2 regions of the Variovorax cryoconiti genome follow, and region 1 is predicted to be linked to the other one. Evidence: predicted binding sites of a transcription regulator. Region 1 holds the regulator's gene; the other holds the start of a gene.
The links. The regulator sigma-54, encoded in region 1, starts transcription at its own class of promoters, with help from an activator protein. The targets are predictions, from matches to a motif close to TGGCANGNAANCTGCTTT.
Positions count from the first base shown of each region.

Region 2: ACSFA2_RS18345 (isopenicillin N synthase family dioxygenase) is a predicted target of sigma-54. The motif match lies at 4,248-4,265, and genes of this name have one in related genera.

Region 1 is NZ_JBPJZI010000003.1:434,540-442,149, reverse strand. Features, by position in the region: gene ACSFA2_RS11130 (THUMP domain-containing class I SAM-dependent RNA methyltransferase) at 1-1,162, opposite strand, end outside; gene ACSFA2_RS11125 (RNA polymerase factor sigma-54) at 1,172-2,734, opposite strand; gene lptB (LPS export ABC transporter ATP-binding protein) at 2,753-3,559, opposite strand; gene lptA (lipopolysaccharide transport periplasmic protein LptA) at 3,556-4,236, opposite strand; gene ACSFA2_RS11110 (thiol:disulfide interchange protein DsbA/DsbL) at 4,371-5,021, opposite strand; gene ACSFA2_RS11105 (SPOR domain-containing protein) at 5,133-5,807, opposite strand; gene argS (arginine--tRNA ligase) at 5,827-7,512, opposite strand.
Region 2 is NZ_JBPJZI010000007.1:246,295-253,904, reverse strand. Features, by position in the region: gene rutA (pyrimidine utilization protein A) at 1-239, shown strand, start outside; gene rutB (pyrimidine utilization protein B) at 260-1,051, shown strand; gene rutC (pyrimidine utilization protein C) at 1,091-1,480, shown strand; gene rutD (pyrimidine utilization protein D) at 1,480-2,274, shown strand; gene ACSFA2_RS18360 (malonic semialdehyde reductase) at 2,281-2,871, shown strand; gene rutF (NADH-dependent FMN reductase RutF) at 2,898-3,383, shown strand; gene rutR (HTH-type transcriptional regulator RutR) at 3,410-4,135, opposite strand; gene ACSFA2_RS18345 (isopenicillin N synthase family dioxygenase) at 4,313-5,314, shown strand; gene ACSFA2_RS18340 (VOC family protein) at 5,649-6,035, shown strand; gene ACSFA2_RS18335 (BMP family ABC transporter substrate-binding protein) at 6,082-7,173, shown strand; gene ACSFA2_RS18330 (ABC transporter ATP-binding protein) at 7,190-7,610, shown strand, end outside.

The DNA of each region.
Region 1 (7,610 bases):
TCCACATCGGCACCCGGCGCGACTCCTTCAGGCGCATGCGCTTGGGCAGCTGCAGGTCGGGCGTGAGCACCCAGGCCGTCCAGCCGGCGTAGCTCTTCTTCCAGTGGCTGGCCAGCTGGGTGAAGAACTCGCCGCCGTCTTCGGTTTCCGCCTGCTCGCGGGCGCCGGCACGCGCCACGCCGCCGACCTCGATCCGCTCGCCGTACGGCGGGTTCAGCACGATCACGCCGCCCTGTGGAGCGCTTTCGGGCGGCATGCGCTGCAAGGCATCGCCGCCGCGGAACTGGATCGCCGCGGCGACACCGGCCCGCTCGGCATTGCGTTCGGCGAAGTCGACCATGCGGTGCGACACGTCGCTGCCGAAGATGGCCGGCGCGGTCCTGGCGGGCGCATCGGCGGCCTCGTTCTGGATCGACTCCCACACGTGCGGCTGGAAGGGCAGCAGCTTCTCGAAGCCGAAGCGCCGCAGCGCGCCGGCCGGAATGCCCAGGCCGATCTGCGCTGCCTCGATGGCGATGGTGCCGCTGCCGCAGCAGGGGTCGTACAGCGGCGCTTCGGACACGGCGCCGGTTTCCGGGTTCCACCAGCCGCTGGCGGCCAGCATGGCCGCGGCCAGGGTTTCCTTCAGCGGCGCGTCGCCGGTGTCCTGGCGCCAGCCGCGCTTGAAGAGCGGCTCGCCCGAGGTGTCGATGTAGAGCGTGCAGTGGTCGGTGGTGAGGTGGGCGAACACGCGCACGTCGGGCCACTGCGTCTCGATGCTCGGCCGCACGCCGCCGGCCTTGGCACGGAAGCGGTCGGCGATGGCGTCCTTGATGCGCAGCGTGGCGAAGTTCAGGCTCTGCAGCGGGCTGTGCTGCGCCGTGGTCTCGATCTTGAAGGTCTGCTGCGGCGTGAACCAGATCTCCCACGCGACGCCGCTGGCGATGGCATAGAGGTCGTTCTCGCTGCGGTACGGCGCGTGCGCCAGTTCGATCAGCACGCGCTGCGCCAACCGGCTGTGCAGGTTGAGCTTCATGGCGTCGCGCCACGAGCCGCGCACGAAGACGCCGCCGCGCGAGGCCATCAGGTCGTCGCCGGCCAGGCCGGTGAGGCCGTGCACTTCTTGCGCCAGAAAGTCCTCGACGCCGGCGGCGCAAGGCAGAAAGAGATGGAGCTGGTTCATGGTGCGGACTCAGAGCGCCTTGCGCAGGTTGGCCGGCGCGATGCGCAGCGCTTCACGGTACTTGGCCACGGTGCGCCGGGCGCATTCGATGCCCTGCTCCTTGAGCATCTCGGAGATCTGGCTGTCCGACAGCGGTTTCTTGATGCTCTCGGCCGTGACGAACTGCTTGATGAGCGCACGCACCGCGGTGCTCGACGCGTTGCCGCCGGTCTCGGTGCCCAGCGCCGAGCCGAAGAAGTACTTCAGCTCGACCGTGCCGTAGGGCGTGGACATGTACTTGGCCGTGGTCACCCGGCTGATGGTGGATTCGTGCAGGCCGAGCTCGTCGGCGATCTCGCGCAGCACCAGCGGCCGCATGGCCAGCTCGCCGTGCACGAAGAAGCTCTTCTGCCGGTCGACGATGGCATTGCTCACGCGCAGGATGGTGTCGAAGCGCTGCTGGATGTTCTTGATGAACCAGCGCGCCTCCTGCAGCCGCTGCGACAGCGCCTGGCTGCCCTCGCCCTTGTGCTGCTTGAGCGCGCCGGCGTAGATGTCGTGCACCCGCAGGCGCGGCATCACGTCGGGGTTGAGCATCACGCGGAACTTGATGTTGGTGCCGGCGCCCATGCGCGTGACGATCACGTCGGGGACCACCACGTTGCGTTCCACATCGACGAAGCGCCGACCCGGCTTGGGTTCGAGCGTGGCGATCAGTTGCAGCGACGAGCGCACCTCTTCCTCGTTGCTGCGCGTGAGCGTGGCCAGGCGCTTGAAGTCACGCCGGGCGAGCAGTTCCATCGGCTGCTTGCAGATCGCGATGGCGGTCTTGCGCACCTGCGTCTCTTCGGCGCTTTCGTTCGCACGGGCCAGCGCACGCAACTGGATGGCGAGACATTCGCCCAGATCGCGTGCGCCCACGCCGACCGGTTCCAGGCTCTGCAGCAGGCCGAGCGCCACCTGGAAGTGGTGCACCAGGCCGTCGAACTCGTCGTTGTCGTCGCCGGCCAGGCCCGAGGCCAGGGCGGGCAGCGAGTCCTCGAGGTAGCCGTCTTCGTTGAGCGATTCGATCAGGAAGCGCAGCGCCGCCTGGTCGCTTTCGTTCAGGCGCAGGCTCAGGGCCTGGCGGTGCAGATGGGACTGCAGCGACTCCTGGCTGCGCGCCAGCTCGGTGGCATCGGCGCGTTCGTCGTCGCCCAGGTTGTTGGCGCGCGGGGGCGCGTCGCCGCCCCATTCGCTGTCGTCGGGTGCCATGTCGACAGTGCCGTCGCCTTCCCAGTCGGGCGTGGCTTCGGTCGCGTCGACCGCCGGCGCCTCGGCCTCGGTGGTGCTGGTGGTGCTGTCGTTGCTGGCGGCGGCGGGGCCGGGCGCGAAGTCGTCGTCGCGCGGCGGCGGCGCATCGGCGGCGTCGACGCCGAACTCCTCACGGGCGGCCTCTTCGGCGGTGCGCTCGAGAAACGGGTTCTCGTCGAGCATCTGCTCCACTTCCTGGCTCAGTTCGAGCGTGGACAGCTGCAGCAGCCGGATCGACTGCTGCAACTGGGGCGTGAGCGCAAGGTGCTGCGAAACGCGGAGCGACAGGCCCTGCTTCATGGGAGTTTCGCCCTCCCCTTACATGCGGAAGTGTTCGCCCAGGTACACGCGGCGTACCTCGGCGTTGTCGACGATCTCCGAAGGCGTGCCTTGTGCCAGCACTTGCCCGTCGCTGATGATGAAAGCGTGGTCGCAGATGCCCAGCGTCTCGCGCACGTTGTGGTCGGTGATAAGCACGCCGATGCCGCGGCTCTTCAAGAAGCTGACGATGCGCTGGATCTCGATCACGGCGATCGGGTCGATCCCGGCAAAGGGCTCGTCCAGCAGGATGAAGCGCGGCTGCGTGGCCAGGGCACGGGCGATCTCGACGCGGCGTCGCTCGCCGCCCGACAGCGCCAGCGCCGGCGAATCGCGCAGATGCTCGACGCGCAGGTCCGACAGCAGTTCGTTCAGGCGATCGTCGATGCGCTTCTTCGACATCGGCACGAGCCGGCCCTTGGCGTCGGGCTCGCGCTGCAGCTCGAGCACGGCACGCACGTTCTCCTGCACGCTGAGCTTGCGGAAGATCGAGGCTTCCTGCGGCAGGTAGCTCAGGCCCATGCGGGCGCGGCGGTGGATCGGCATGTGCGCGATCGGCTCGCCGTCGATGCTGATCTCGCCAGCGTCGGCCCGCACCAGGCCCACGATCATGTAGAACGAAGTCGTCTTGCCCGCGCCATTGGGCCCGAGCAGACCGACGACCTCGCCCTTCTGCACATCGAGCGAGACGTTCTTGACGACCTGCCGGCTGCCGTAGCGCTTCTGCAGCCCGCGCACCTGGAGCCGGCTGCCTTCGACGGCCGCAGGGGGTGCGGCGTGCTTCGCGATGTCCACGCTGTCGTTCACGGGCGCGCTTCTCCGCCGAGCGTGGTGCTGGGGCGCAGGCCCCGGCCGGGTGCAGATGCCGGCACGGCGGGTGCGCTCGGCTGCGCCGCTTCCGCGCCGGCTGCCTTCGGCGTCAGGATGGCGCGCACGCGGCTGCCCCGGTCGCCGGCGGCCACGCTGGCACCCGGGGGCAGCGGCGCGCCGTTCACGGTGAAGGTGTCGTTGCTCTGGTCGTAGACGATCAGCGCGCCGGTGGTCTCGTCGTTGACCTTCGCGCCGATCAGCCGCCGCATGATGGCGCGGCGGATGAACTTGACGTTGTCGGCGCGGCTGTCGTACTCGATGACCTCCGACTCGCCCTCGGTCCACTCGTCGACGCCGGAGTCGCGCTTCTGCTTGTAATAAGCCAGCTTTCCGGGCGCCGCGGTGACCACGCCGTACTGGTAGCCCTCCGGGTCCTGGCGCACGTCGATGCGCGCGCCGCGGATGATGATGGTGCCCTTGGTCACCACCACGTTGCCGGTGAACACGCTGGTCTGCTTCAGGTCGTCGTAGCGCATGGCATCGGCCTCGATGTTCATGGGCTTGGTGCGATCGGCCTTTTCAGCCAGCGCCGGAACCGTGGCGACGGCGAGCAGCAGCGCGGCGAAGCCGGCGCGCAGGAGGGAGGAAAGGGGAGTGTGGGGTCGATGTGTCATAAAGGCACGAAACTTGCTCGACGATTGTATGCGCCGGATCAGTGCATCCGGTCGCTCGGACGAAAAAGCCCGCCGAGGCGGGCTTTTGACATTCTTGAAACGGCCGTGGTGAACAGTCGCCGGTCCTCCGGTCTTCAACCCTTGCGGGCTTCAGCCACCAGCAGGCCCACAACTTCCAGCGCCCGGTCGAGCGAACCGGCCGTGTCGCCGTCCACATACCAACGCCCGGCCACGCCCAGCGCCGGCACGCCGGCCACCTGATAGTCGCTGGTCAACTGGGTGGCGCGCTTGGCCTTGCCGGCCACCGAGAAGGACTTGAACAGGTCGGCGAACTTCTTGCCGTCCAGGTCGGGCTGCTTCTCGGCCCAGGCCAGGATCGCGGCGTCGCCGACCAGCGGCTGGCGCTGCTGGTGGATGGCCTGGAACAGCTTCATCTGGAAGGCGTCGACCTTGCCCATGGCTTCGAGCGTGTAGTAGAGCCGCTGCTTGGCTTCGGTGTCGTTGCCCACGAAGGGCACCGGGATGCGCTTGAACACCACGTCGGCCGGCAGCGTCTTGACCCACGGCTCCAGGCGCGGCTCGAAGGCGGCGCAGTGCGGGCAGTTGTACGAGAAGAATTCGACCACTTCCACCTTGCCGGCGGGCGTGTCGACCGGTGCGCGCTTGCCCAGCACGATGTAGTCGGTGCCGGCCTTCGGCGGGCGGGCCTGGGCATGCACGCCGGTGGCGGCGAGAGGAAGCAGCCCGATCGAGGCGGCGGTCAGCGAAAAATCACGGCGGTTCATGGTCATCAAAGGTTCTCCTGTGCGGCTGACAGAGCCGGGCAGCGGCTGCGGAGTTCCCGCAGCCAGGGATGGTGGGCGCCTGGGGCACCGATCGGTGAGACGTTCAGGCGTTCAGCGCTGGACACGGACCAGGTTGGATTCGAGCCCGCCGCTGTCGAGCCGCGACTTCAGGCGGTCGGCGTCGTCCTTCTTGTTGAAGGGGCCTGCGCGCACCCGGTAGACGGTGCGGCCGGCCTGCTCGCGCTCGGTGACGCGCGCTTCGACGCCCATCAGCGACAGCTTGGCACGCTGCGCCTCGGCGTCGTCGGTGCTGCGGAAGGCCCCGGCCTGCACGAAGTACACGAAGGGGTCGGTGCCGTCGGCCGCCGCCGTGGTGGTGGCCGGGGCGGCGGTGCCGGCGCGGGCGCGGGCCAGGTCGCCCAGCGGGTCGGACGAGGCGGCGGGTGCCGTGGCATCGGTGCGGGGCCGGGTCGCCGGCGTAGCAGGCGCGACCACCGCTGGCACCGGGCCGGTGGCTGGCACGGCCGGGTTCAGCGGGCCGACCGAGGCGGGCTGCTCGGGCGGGGTGCGCGCCGACGGCTTGCCGGCGAGCGGCGCGTTGGGGTTCCAGTCCTTGTTCTTGCGGGCCTCGGCCTCGTCCTGCTCGGCACCGCCGCGCTGGGTTTTGGTCATGAACGGAATCGGCACCTTGGTGACGTAGACCGCGATGCCGAGCGCCACGCCCAGGCCCAGGACGATGCCGATGATCAGGCCGATGACCGTGTTGCCGCGTTGTCTTGTTTTCATGGGGAGGAAAAAGAGGTCATCACATCTTGCGCGGCGCGCTCACGCCGAGAATCGCGAGGCCATTGTGCAGCACCTGCGCGGTGGCGGCGACCAGCGCCAGCCGGGCGAGCCTGACCGGTTCCTCGTCGACCAGAATGCGCTCGGCATCGTAGTAGCTGTGGTAGCTGGCAGCCAGTTCGCGCAGGTAGAAGGTCACGTCGTGCGGCGCGAAATCCTTGGCGGCGGCGGTGAGCATCTCGGGGTATTTCGCCAGCATCAGCATCAGCGCCTGCGCCGCCGGGCTCTCGAGCGCCGACAGGTCGACATCCTTCAGCGTGGCCTCGTCGCCACCCCACGCGGTGAGCACCGAACAGATACGCGCATGCGCGTACTGCACGTAATAGACCGGGTTGTCGTTGTTCTTCGTGACCGCCAGGTCGACGTCGAAGGTGTATTCGGTGTCGGGCTTGCGGCTGAGCAGGAAAAAGCGGACCGCATCGGTGCTGGTCCACTCGATCAGGTCGCGCAGCGTGACGTAACTGCCGGCGCGCTTGCTGATCTTCACCTCTTCGCCGCCCTTGACCACCCGCACCATGGTGTGGAGCACGTAGTCGGGGTAGCCGGCCGGGATGCCGACGCCGGCCGCCTGCAGGCCGGCGCGCACGCGGGCGATGGTGCCGTGGTGGTCGGTGCCCTGGATGTTCACCACCGTGTGGAAGCCGCGCTCCCACTTGGCAATGTGGTAGGCCACGTCGGGCACGAAGTAGGTGTACGTGCCGTCTTTCTTCCGCATGACGCGGTCCTTGTCGTCGCCGTAGTCGGTCGACTTGAGCCACAGCGCGCCGTCCTGTTCGTAGGTCTTGCCGGCGTCGACCAGCTTCTGCACCGTCGCGGCCACGCGGCCGCTGGTGTACAGGCTGGACTCCAGGTAGTAGTTGTCGAACTTCACCTGGAACGCCTTCAGGTCCAGGTCCTGCTCGCGGCGCAGGTAGGCCACGGCGAACTGTCGGATCGAGTCGATGTCGTCCACGTCGCCGCTGGCCGTGTATTCGCGGTCATCGGCGCTCACCGTCTTCTTCGCCTTGAAGTCCTCGGCGATGTCGGCGATGTAGTCGCCGTTGTACGCCGCGGCCTTCTCGCCGCTCGGCCACTCGGCGTCGCCCGGCTTGAAGCCCTGCAGGCGCAGCTGCGTGCTGCTGGCCAGCGTCTGGATCTGCACGCCGGCGTCGTTGTAATAGAACTCGCGCCAGACGTCCGCGCCCTGGGCGGCCAGCAGGTTGCAGATGGCGTCGCCCAGCGCGGCCTGGCGGCCGTGGCCCACGTGCAGCGGGCCGGTCGGGTTGGCGGAGACGAACTCGACCAGCACCTTGTCGCCCCGCACCGGCTGGCGGCCGAAGGCGTCGCCGGCGGCCAGCACCTCGCGCACGATCTGCTGCTTGGCGGCGGTCTTCAGGCGAATGTTGAGGAAACCGGGACCGGCGATCTCGATCGCCTCAACCCACTGCGTGAAAGCCGGCGTGGCGAAAAGCGTGGCACTGAGCTGCTCGGCCAGTTCGCGCGGCTTGCGGCCGAGCGGTTTGGCCAGCTGCATGGCGGCCGTGCTGGCGAAATCGCCATGCGCCGCCACCTTGGGCGATTCGAAGGCGGCCTTGGCTCCGGCGCCGGACGAGAAGGATTCGAGCGTGTTCGCGAGCGCCGCGAGCAGCTCCTGTTTGACCAATAGCATCGCGGGATTTTACCGGGGGAGAACCCCGAGGGCCTCGGCACGGTCATCCGCGGCGTGCGATCGGCCGTTAGCATGAACGGGCCCGGCCATCGCCGGGT
Region 2 (7,610 bases), on a different contig from region 1:
ACCCCACCTCCGCCGTGAACATCAACATGGGCACACTGATCGGCTCCTATGCCAACGTGGCGCGCATGCTCGACGAAGTGGCCGAGGTGCCGGGCACCGAAGGCGTGCTGCTGACCTTCGACGACTTCGTGCAAGGCGTCGAGGCCTTCGGCGAACGCATCCAGCCGCTGATGAAGAGCCGCGTAGGTGCCGACACGCCGGTGCCGTCGCAGGTCGAACCGCAGGCGCTGGCCGCCTGATCGCTCGAAAGAAACCCGCCATGACAACACCGAAGAACACCACCCTCACCTCGACCGTGCCGGTCGGCGTGCCGAACGCACCCGGTGCCCCGGCCCCGCTGGTGCTGCCGGCACGGCCCGAACCGGTGGCGCTGCACGTGGCCAACTCGGCGCTGATCGTGGTCGACATGCAGAACGCCTACGCGTCGGTGGGCGGCTACGTCGATTCGGCGGGCTTCGACATTTCGGGCGCGCAGGGCACCATCGCCAACATCGTGCGCACCGTCGAGGCGGCACGTGCCGCGGGCATGCTGGTCATCTTCTTGCAGAACGGCTGGGATGCCGCGTACGTCGACGCAGGCGGGCCCGGCTCGCCCAACTGGTACAAGTCGAACGCGCTCAAGACCATGCGCAAGAAGCAGGAGCTGGCCGGCAAGTTCCTGGCCAAGGGTGGGTGGGACTACGAACTGCTCGACGTGATGAAGCCGCAGGCCGGCGACATCGTGATCCCCAAGACGCGCTACAGCGGCTTCTTCAACAGCACGCTCGACAGCACCCTGCGCGCCCGCGGCATCCGCAACCTGGTGTTCACCGGCATCGCGACCAACGTGTGCGTCGAGTCGACGCTGCGCGACGCCTTCCACCTCGAGTACTTCGCCGTGATGCTGGAAGACGCGACGCACGAACTCGGCGGCGCCGCGATCCAGAAGGCCGCCGTCTACAACGTCGAGACCTTCTTCGGCTGGGTCTCGACCGTCGACGACTTCTGCCGCACCGTGGCTGCGCCGAGCACGCCTGCCGCGATGACCGCACGCGAGACCACCGCGGCCTGACCCTTTCCTCCACCCCTCGTTTCTTCAGGAACCTCGTCCATGCCCAAGCAAGCCATCATCCCGCCCGGCACCACCACGCCCATCGCCCCCTTCGTGCCCGGCACCATGGCCGACGGCATCGTCTACGTGTCGGGCACGCTGCCCTTCGACAAGGACAACAACGTGGTCCACGTGGGCGACGCGACGCTGCAGACGCGCCATGTGCTGGAGACCATCAAGAGCGTGATCACCACCGCAGGCGGCACGATGGACGACGTGACCTTCAACATGATCATGATCAAGGACTGGGCCGACTACGCGAAGGTCAACGCCGTCTACGCCGAGTACTTCCCGGGCGTGAAGCCCGCGCGCTACTGCATCCAGTGTGGCCTGGTGAAGCCAGACGCACTCGTGGAAATCGCCTCCATCGCCCACGTCGGCAAGCCCTGATGCCGCTGTACCACGAGGTCCACGGCCAGGCCAGGCCCGGCGCGCCGAGCCTGCTGCTGTCGTCCGGCCTGGGCGGCTCGGCCGGCTTCTGGAAGCCACAGATCCCGGCGCTGGTCGCCGCGGGCTGGCGCGTGCTCGCCTACGACCAGCGCGGCACCGGCCGCAGCCCCGAAGCGCTGAAGGCCGACTACGCGATCGACGACATGGCGCGCGACGCGGTCGAGGTGCTCGACGCGACCGACACCGCGCAGTGCATCGTGATCGGCCATGCGCTGGGCGGCCTGGTCGGCCTGCAGCTGGCGCTCGACACGCCGGATCGCGTGGCCAGTCTGGTGCTGGTCAACGCCTGGTCCAGGCCCAACCCGCACTCGGCGCGCTGCTTCGACGCGCGGCTGGCACTGCTGGGCGCGGTCGGCCCGCGGGCCTATGTCGAGGCACAGCCGATCTTCCTGTACCCGGCCGACTGGTGCGCCGCGCATGCCGACGAGGTGCAGGCCGAGGTCGACCACGCCTTCGCGCACTTTCCCGGCGAAGCCAACATGCGGGCGCGCATCGGTGCATTGCGCGCCTTCGATGTCGATGCACGCCTGGCCAGCATCGCGGTGCCGACGCTGGTCGCCGCCGCGATGGACGACGTGCTCGTGCCCTGGACGATGTCGCAGCGCCTGGCCGACGCCCTGCCCCGCGCGATACTCGACCGCGTACCGCATGGCGGACACGCCCACAGCGTGACGGACGCGGACACCTTCAACGCCACCCTGCTCGCCTTCCTCGCCAAGACGGGCGCTCACTGACATCCCATGACCCAAGCCCTCGACACCGCCGCCCTGGCGACCCTTTTCACCGAAGCTCGCAGCCAGAACGGCTGGACGGCCGAACCCGTGTCCGACGACCTGCTCCAGCAGGTCTACGAACTCGCCCGCATGGGCCCGACCTCGGTCAACTGCTCGCCGGCCCGCTTCGTCTTCGTGCGCACCGCCGAGGGCAAGGAACGCCTGAAGCCGGCCCTGTCGCCCAGCAACGTCGACAAGACGATGACGGCCCCCGTCACGGTGATCGCGGCCTGGGACACGGCCTTCTACGACAAGCTGCCCAAGCTGTTCCCGCATGCCGACGCACGCCCCTGGGTGGCCGGCACCCCGGAGCTGGCGCACGAATCCGCCTTTCGCAATGGCACGCTGCAAGCGGCCTACCTGATCCTCGCGGCCCGCTCGCTGGGCCTGGACGCCGGCCCGATGTCGGGCTTCGACAAGGCCAAGGTCAACGCCGCCTTCTTCGGCGGCACGACCTGGACCGTCAACTTCCTCATCAACCTCGGCCACGGCGACGTGTCGAAGGTCTTCGGCCGCCTGCCGCGGCTGGACTTCGCCGAGGCCTGCACGCTCGCCTGAGCCAGAACCAGGACCGGGACACGCCCATGCAGAAGGCCGACTACCGCAACGCGATGTCGCGCCTGGGCGCGGCCGTCAACATCATCACCACCGACGGCCCCGCTGGCCGCGCCGGCTTCACCGCCTCAGCCGTGTGCAGCGTGACCGACGAGCCGCCCACGCTGCTGATCTGCCTGAACCGCACGGCCTCGGTGTACCCGGCCTTCGAGGCCAACGGCGTGCTGTGCGTGAACGTGCTGGCGCCGGACCACCAGGAACTCTCCGGCGTGTTCGGCGGCAAGACGCCGATGGACGAGCGCTTCGCAGCCGGCCGCTGGCACGCGGGCGTCACCGGTTCGCCGATGCTCGACGGTGCCGCCGTGTCCTTCGATTGCCGCGTGGTGCGCAGCACCGCCGTCGGCACGCACGACGTGCTGTTCTGCGAGGTGGCTGCGATCACCCTCGGCGACACGGCCCACGGGCTCGTCTATTTCGACCGGCGCTATCACGGCCTCGTGACGACGGCGGAGTAAGCCGGCGCCCCGGGCCCGACAGCCGGTCAGTTTGCCGCGATGCCCTGCAGCACGATGCGCTGCACGTTTTCCACCGTCTGCTCAAAGAAGGCCGGGTCGTCGAGCGTGCGCCCGGTGATGGCCTGCACCTGCACGCCGAAGTCGGCGTAGTGCTGCGTGGTGGCCCACAGCGCGAAGATCAGGTGGTGCGGGTCGACCGGCCCGAGCTTGCCGGCCGCAACCCACGCGCGGATGACGTCCGACTTTCGCTCGACCAGGTCGCGCAGCTCGCGGCTGAGTTCGTCGCGCAGCAGCGGTGCGCCCTGGATCATCTCCAGGCAGAACAGCCGCGACGCATCGGGCCGGTCGCGCGAGATCACCAGCTTGCGGCGGATGTAGTCGGCGATGGCCTCCCGCGGGTCCTGTTCCACGCTGAAGCCACGCAGCGGCTCGAGCCACACGGTGAGCAGGTCGCGCAGCACGCAGACGTAGAGCTCTTCCTTGTTGGCGAAGTAATAGAGCAGGTTGCTCTTGGAGACATCGGCGCGCGCGGCCACCTGGTCGACGCTGGTGCCGTGCAGCCCGTAGCGCGAGAAAAGGCCGAGCGCCGCGGCCAGGATGACGCTGCGCTTGTCCTCGATCTGCCGCAGGCGCCGGTTGATCGCGGCGGGCCCGCGCGCGGCCGGCGCCCGCTTGGCCAGCACCCGCTGCGACGGCTTGGCGACTGGCTTCGTTGTGGGCGTCCCCGTGGTGCTCCCTGTCATCTTTGCCATGTCCTGGTGCTTTCTTGTGCATTGCTCTTCAAACGTGCACATCTGCTTGCACGAGCCGTACCCGCTTGGTGCGGCGGCGGCGACGGTAACGCATTTGTCCATTTGGTCCAACTGGCACAGACGTTGCATGCCACACCGTGCCGCGACCGTCCTCGCGTTGCATCAAGGAATGACGACATGACGCTGCTGTCCGTACCGATCATCGACCTCGCGCCCTACTTCGAAGGCACACCGGACGCGCGCGCTGCGCTGGCGCAGCAGGTCGACGAGGCCTGCCGCAGCATCGGCTTCCTGGTCATCACGAACCACGGCATCGACCCCGCGCTGATCGCGCGCGTGTCGGCGCTGTCGCGCCAGTTCTTCGCGCTGCCGCTGGCCGACAAGCGCAGGGTCGACCGGCCCCGCGAAGACGCGGTGCGCGGCTACAGCGCGGTCGGCGAAGAAGGCCTGTCGTACAGCCTGGAGGAAGCCGCGCCGGGCGACCTGAAGGAGTCGTTCTCGATCGGTCCCTCGGGCGTGCCCGACGACGACTACCACCGCGGCCCGGCCGCCGGCCCGCACTTCGAGCCCAACAGCTGGCCGCCGATCCCCGGCTTCCGCGAGGCCTACGAGGATTACTTCGAAGCGATGAGCGATTTGTCGCGCTCGCTCATGCGCATCTTCGCGCTCGGCCTGAAACTGCCCGAGACCTTCTTCGACGACAAGATCGACAAGCACATCAGCATGTTCCGCGTGCTGAGCTACCCGCCGCAGACCGAGGCACCGTTGCCGGGCCAGCTGCGCGCCGGTGCGCACAGCGACTACGGCAGCCTCACCATCGTGCTGCCCGACGACAAGGGGTTGCAGGTCTTCAACAAGGCCGGCCAGTGGGTCGATGTGCCGCAGGTCGACGGTGGCCTGGTGGTGAACATCGCCGACCTGATGATGCAGTGGACCAACGACCAGTGGGTCTCGACGCTGCACCGCGTGGTCAACCCGCCCTTCGAGGTGGCGAGCAGCAACCGGCGGCAGTCGCTGGTGTTCTTCCATCAGCCCAACTACGACGCGATGGTCGAGTGCCTGCCGAGCTGCCTGGCACCGGGTGAGCAGCCCAAATACGCGCCGATTTCCTCGGGTGATCACCTGACCTCGAAGTTCGTGAAGCAGACGACCTTCGGTGGGACCAAGGCGACCGCATAAATGACGCACTGGTTTTCGCCTGGCACGCCTTGTTCGGGGAGCGATCACGCCGACGGCGTACCTTGCTCCGCGAATGTCCCCCGGCCTGCGGCCTCCTCCTTTATTTCGCTGCGCAAGGCACCCCATCGACGAGATCCGGAGGCGCTGTGGGTGATCGCGCGTATGCCCACAGCGTGCCCACGTGCGAAGGGTGCCGGGTGCTCCCCGCAGCGAAATAAAGGAGGAGCCGAAGGCGGGGGACATTCGCGAAGGGGAGGACCCGGTGGCCTGCGCACGCGCCCCGGACAAGAGCGTCCAGAACAAGACGGCCGGCACATCGCAAAGGCAAACTGACATGCCCCACCTCTCCTACGTCAACGTCTTCGCGAAAGACGTGGTCGCGCTCAGCGGCTTCTACCAGCGCGTGTTCGGCTTCCCCGAGATCGAGGCGATCCGCTCGCCGATCTTCCGCGGGCTCGACACCGGCAAGTCGAGCCTGGGTTTCAACGCGCTCGATGCCTACGCGCTGCTGCACCTGGCCGAGTTCTCCGACACGCGCGGCGTGAAGTTCCTGCTGAACATCGACGTCGATTCGAAGGACGAGGTCGACCGCAGGGTGCCCATCGCCGTCGACGCGGGCGCCAAGCTCATCAAGGCGCCCTACGAGACCTACTACCACTGGTACCAGTCGGTGCTGCTCGATCCCGAAGGCAACGTGTTCCGCATCAACTTCATGATGTAGACGCGCTGCCACGATCCCCTTTTCCCAAGCCTGAAAGGTCAGAGTGATGTTGCGTCGATCGATTTCTTGCGCCGTTGCGGCGCTGGTGGCATGTGCAGCGCTGCCGGGGGCCGCCGTGGCTGCCGACGGCTTCACCCTCAAGGGCGAGCCGAAGATCGCGATGATCTATTTCGGCCCGAAGAACGACGGCGGCTGGACGCAGGCCTTCGACGAGGCGCGGCTGAAAGTCGAGGCCGCCATCGGCAAGAAGATCCAGTTCGTCGAGAACGTGCCGGAAGACGCCTCGGCCATCAAGCCGGCGGCCGAGCGCTTCATCTCGCGCGGCGCCAACATCGTGATCGGCACCGCCTTCGGCTACTCCGACGCCTTCAAGGAACTGGCCGCCAAGTACCCCGACGTGGCCTTCCTCAACGGCTCGGGCACCACCAACGGCACCAACCTGGAATCGTTCTACGGCCGCACCTACGAGAGTCAGTACCTGTGCGGCATGGCGGCCGGCGCGGCATCGAAAAGCGGCAAGCTCGGCTTCGTCGCGGCCAACCCCTTCGGCGTGGTGAACTGGACGGTCAACGCCTTCGCGCTCGGGGCGCAGAAGATCAACCCGAACGCCACGGTCAACGTGATCTATACCGGCGCCTGGAACGACCCGGTGAAGGAGCGCGCCGCCGCGATGGCATTGATCGACCAGGGCGCCGACGTGATCGGCCAGCACGTCGATTCGCCCACGCCGCAGATCGTCGCGCAGGAGCGCGGCGTGTACGGCACCGGCCACCACCGCGACCTGCGCCAGTTCGCGCCCAAGGCCACGCTGTGTTCGTCGGTGTGGGTGTGGGACAAGTTCTTGACGCCCGAGCTGAAGAAGATCATGGCCGGCGGCTGGAAGCCGGCGCCCTACGGCGCCTTCATCGCGATGAAGGACGGCGGCACCGACATCGCCGGCTTCGGCGCAGGCGTGCCCAAGGACAAGGCCGCGCTCATCACGGCCGAGCGCGACGCCTTGATGAAGGGCAAGCAGATCTACGCCGGGCCGCTGAAGGACCGCGACGGCAAGGAACGCGTCGCCGCCGGCGCCGTGCTGTCGGACGCCGACCTCTGGAAGATGGACTGGTACGTCAAGGGCGTGGTGACGCAGAAGTAAGGCCCTGGCACTCGGCATGGCAACCGCCCTTCAACTCACCGGCATCGGCAAGTCCTTCGACGGCTTCCAGGCGCTGACCGACGCGGACTTCGACGCGCGCTGGGGGGAAGTGCATGCACTGCTGGGCGAGAACGGCGCGGGCAAGTCGTCGCTGATGAACATTGCGGCCGGCCTCTACGCCCCCGAGGCCGGCCGGATGTGGGTCGACGACAACCCGGTGCAACTGGGCGGCCCGCGCGATGCGGCACGGCATCGCATCGGCATGGTGCACCAGCACTTCAAGCTGGTGAAGCCGTTCACCGTGGCCGAGAACATCCTGCTGGGCCATCCTTTGGCGTCGGGCGAAGGCAGCCATCGCAAGCGGCTCGGCCAGCTGGAAGCACAGATCCGCGCCAAGGCCGCCGAGCTGGGCTTCGACATCGACCCGCGGCAGCGCG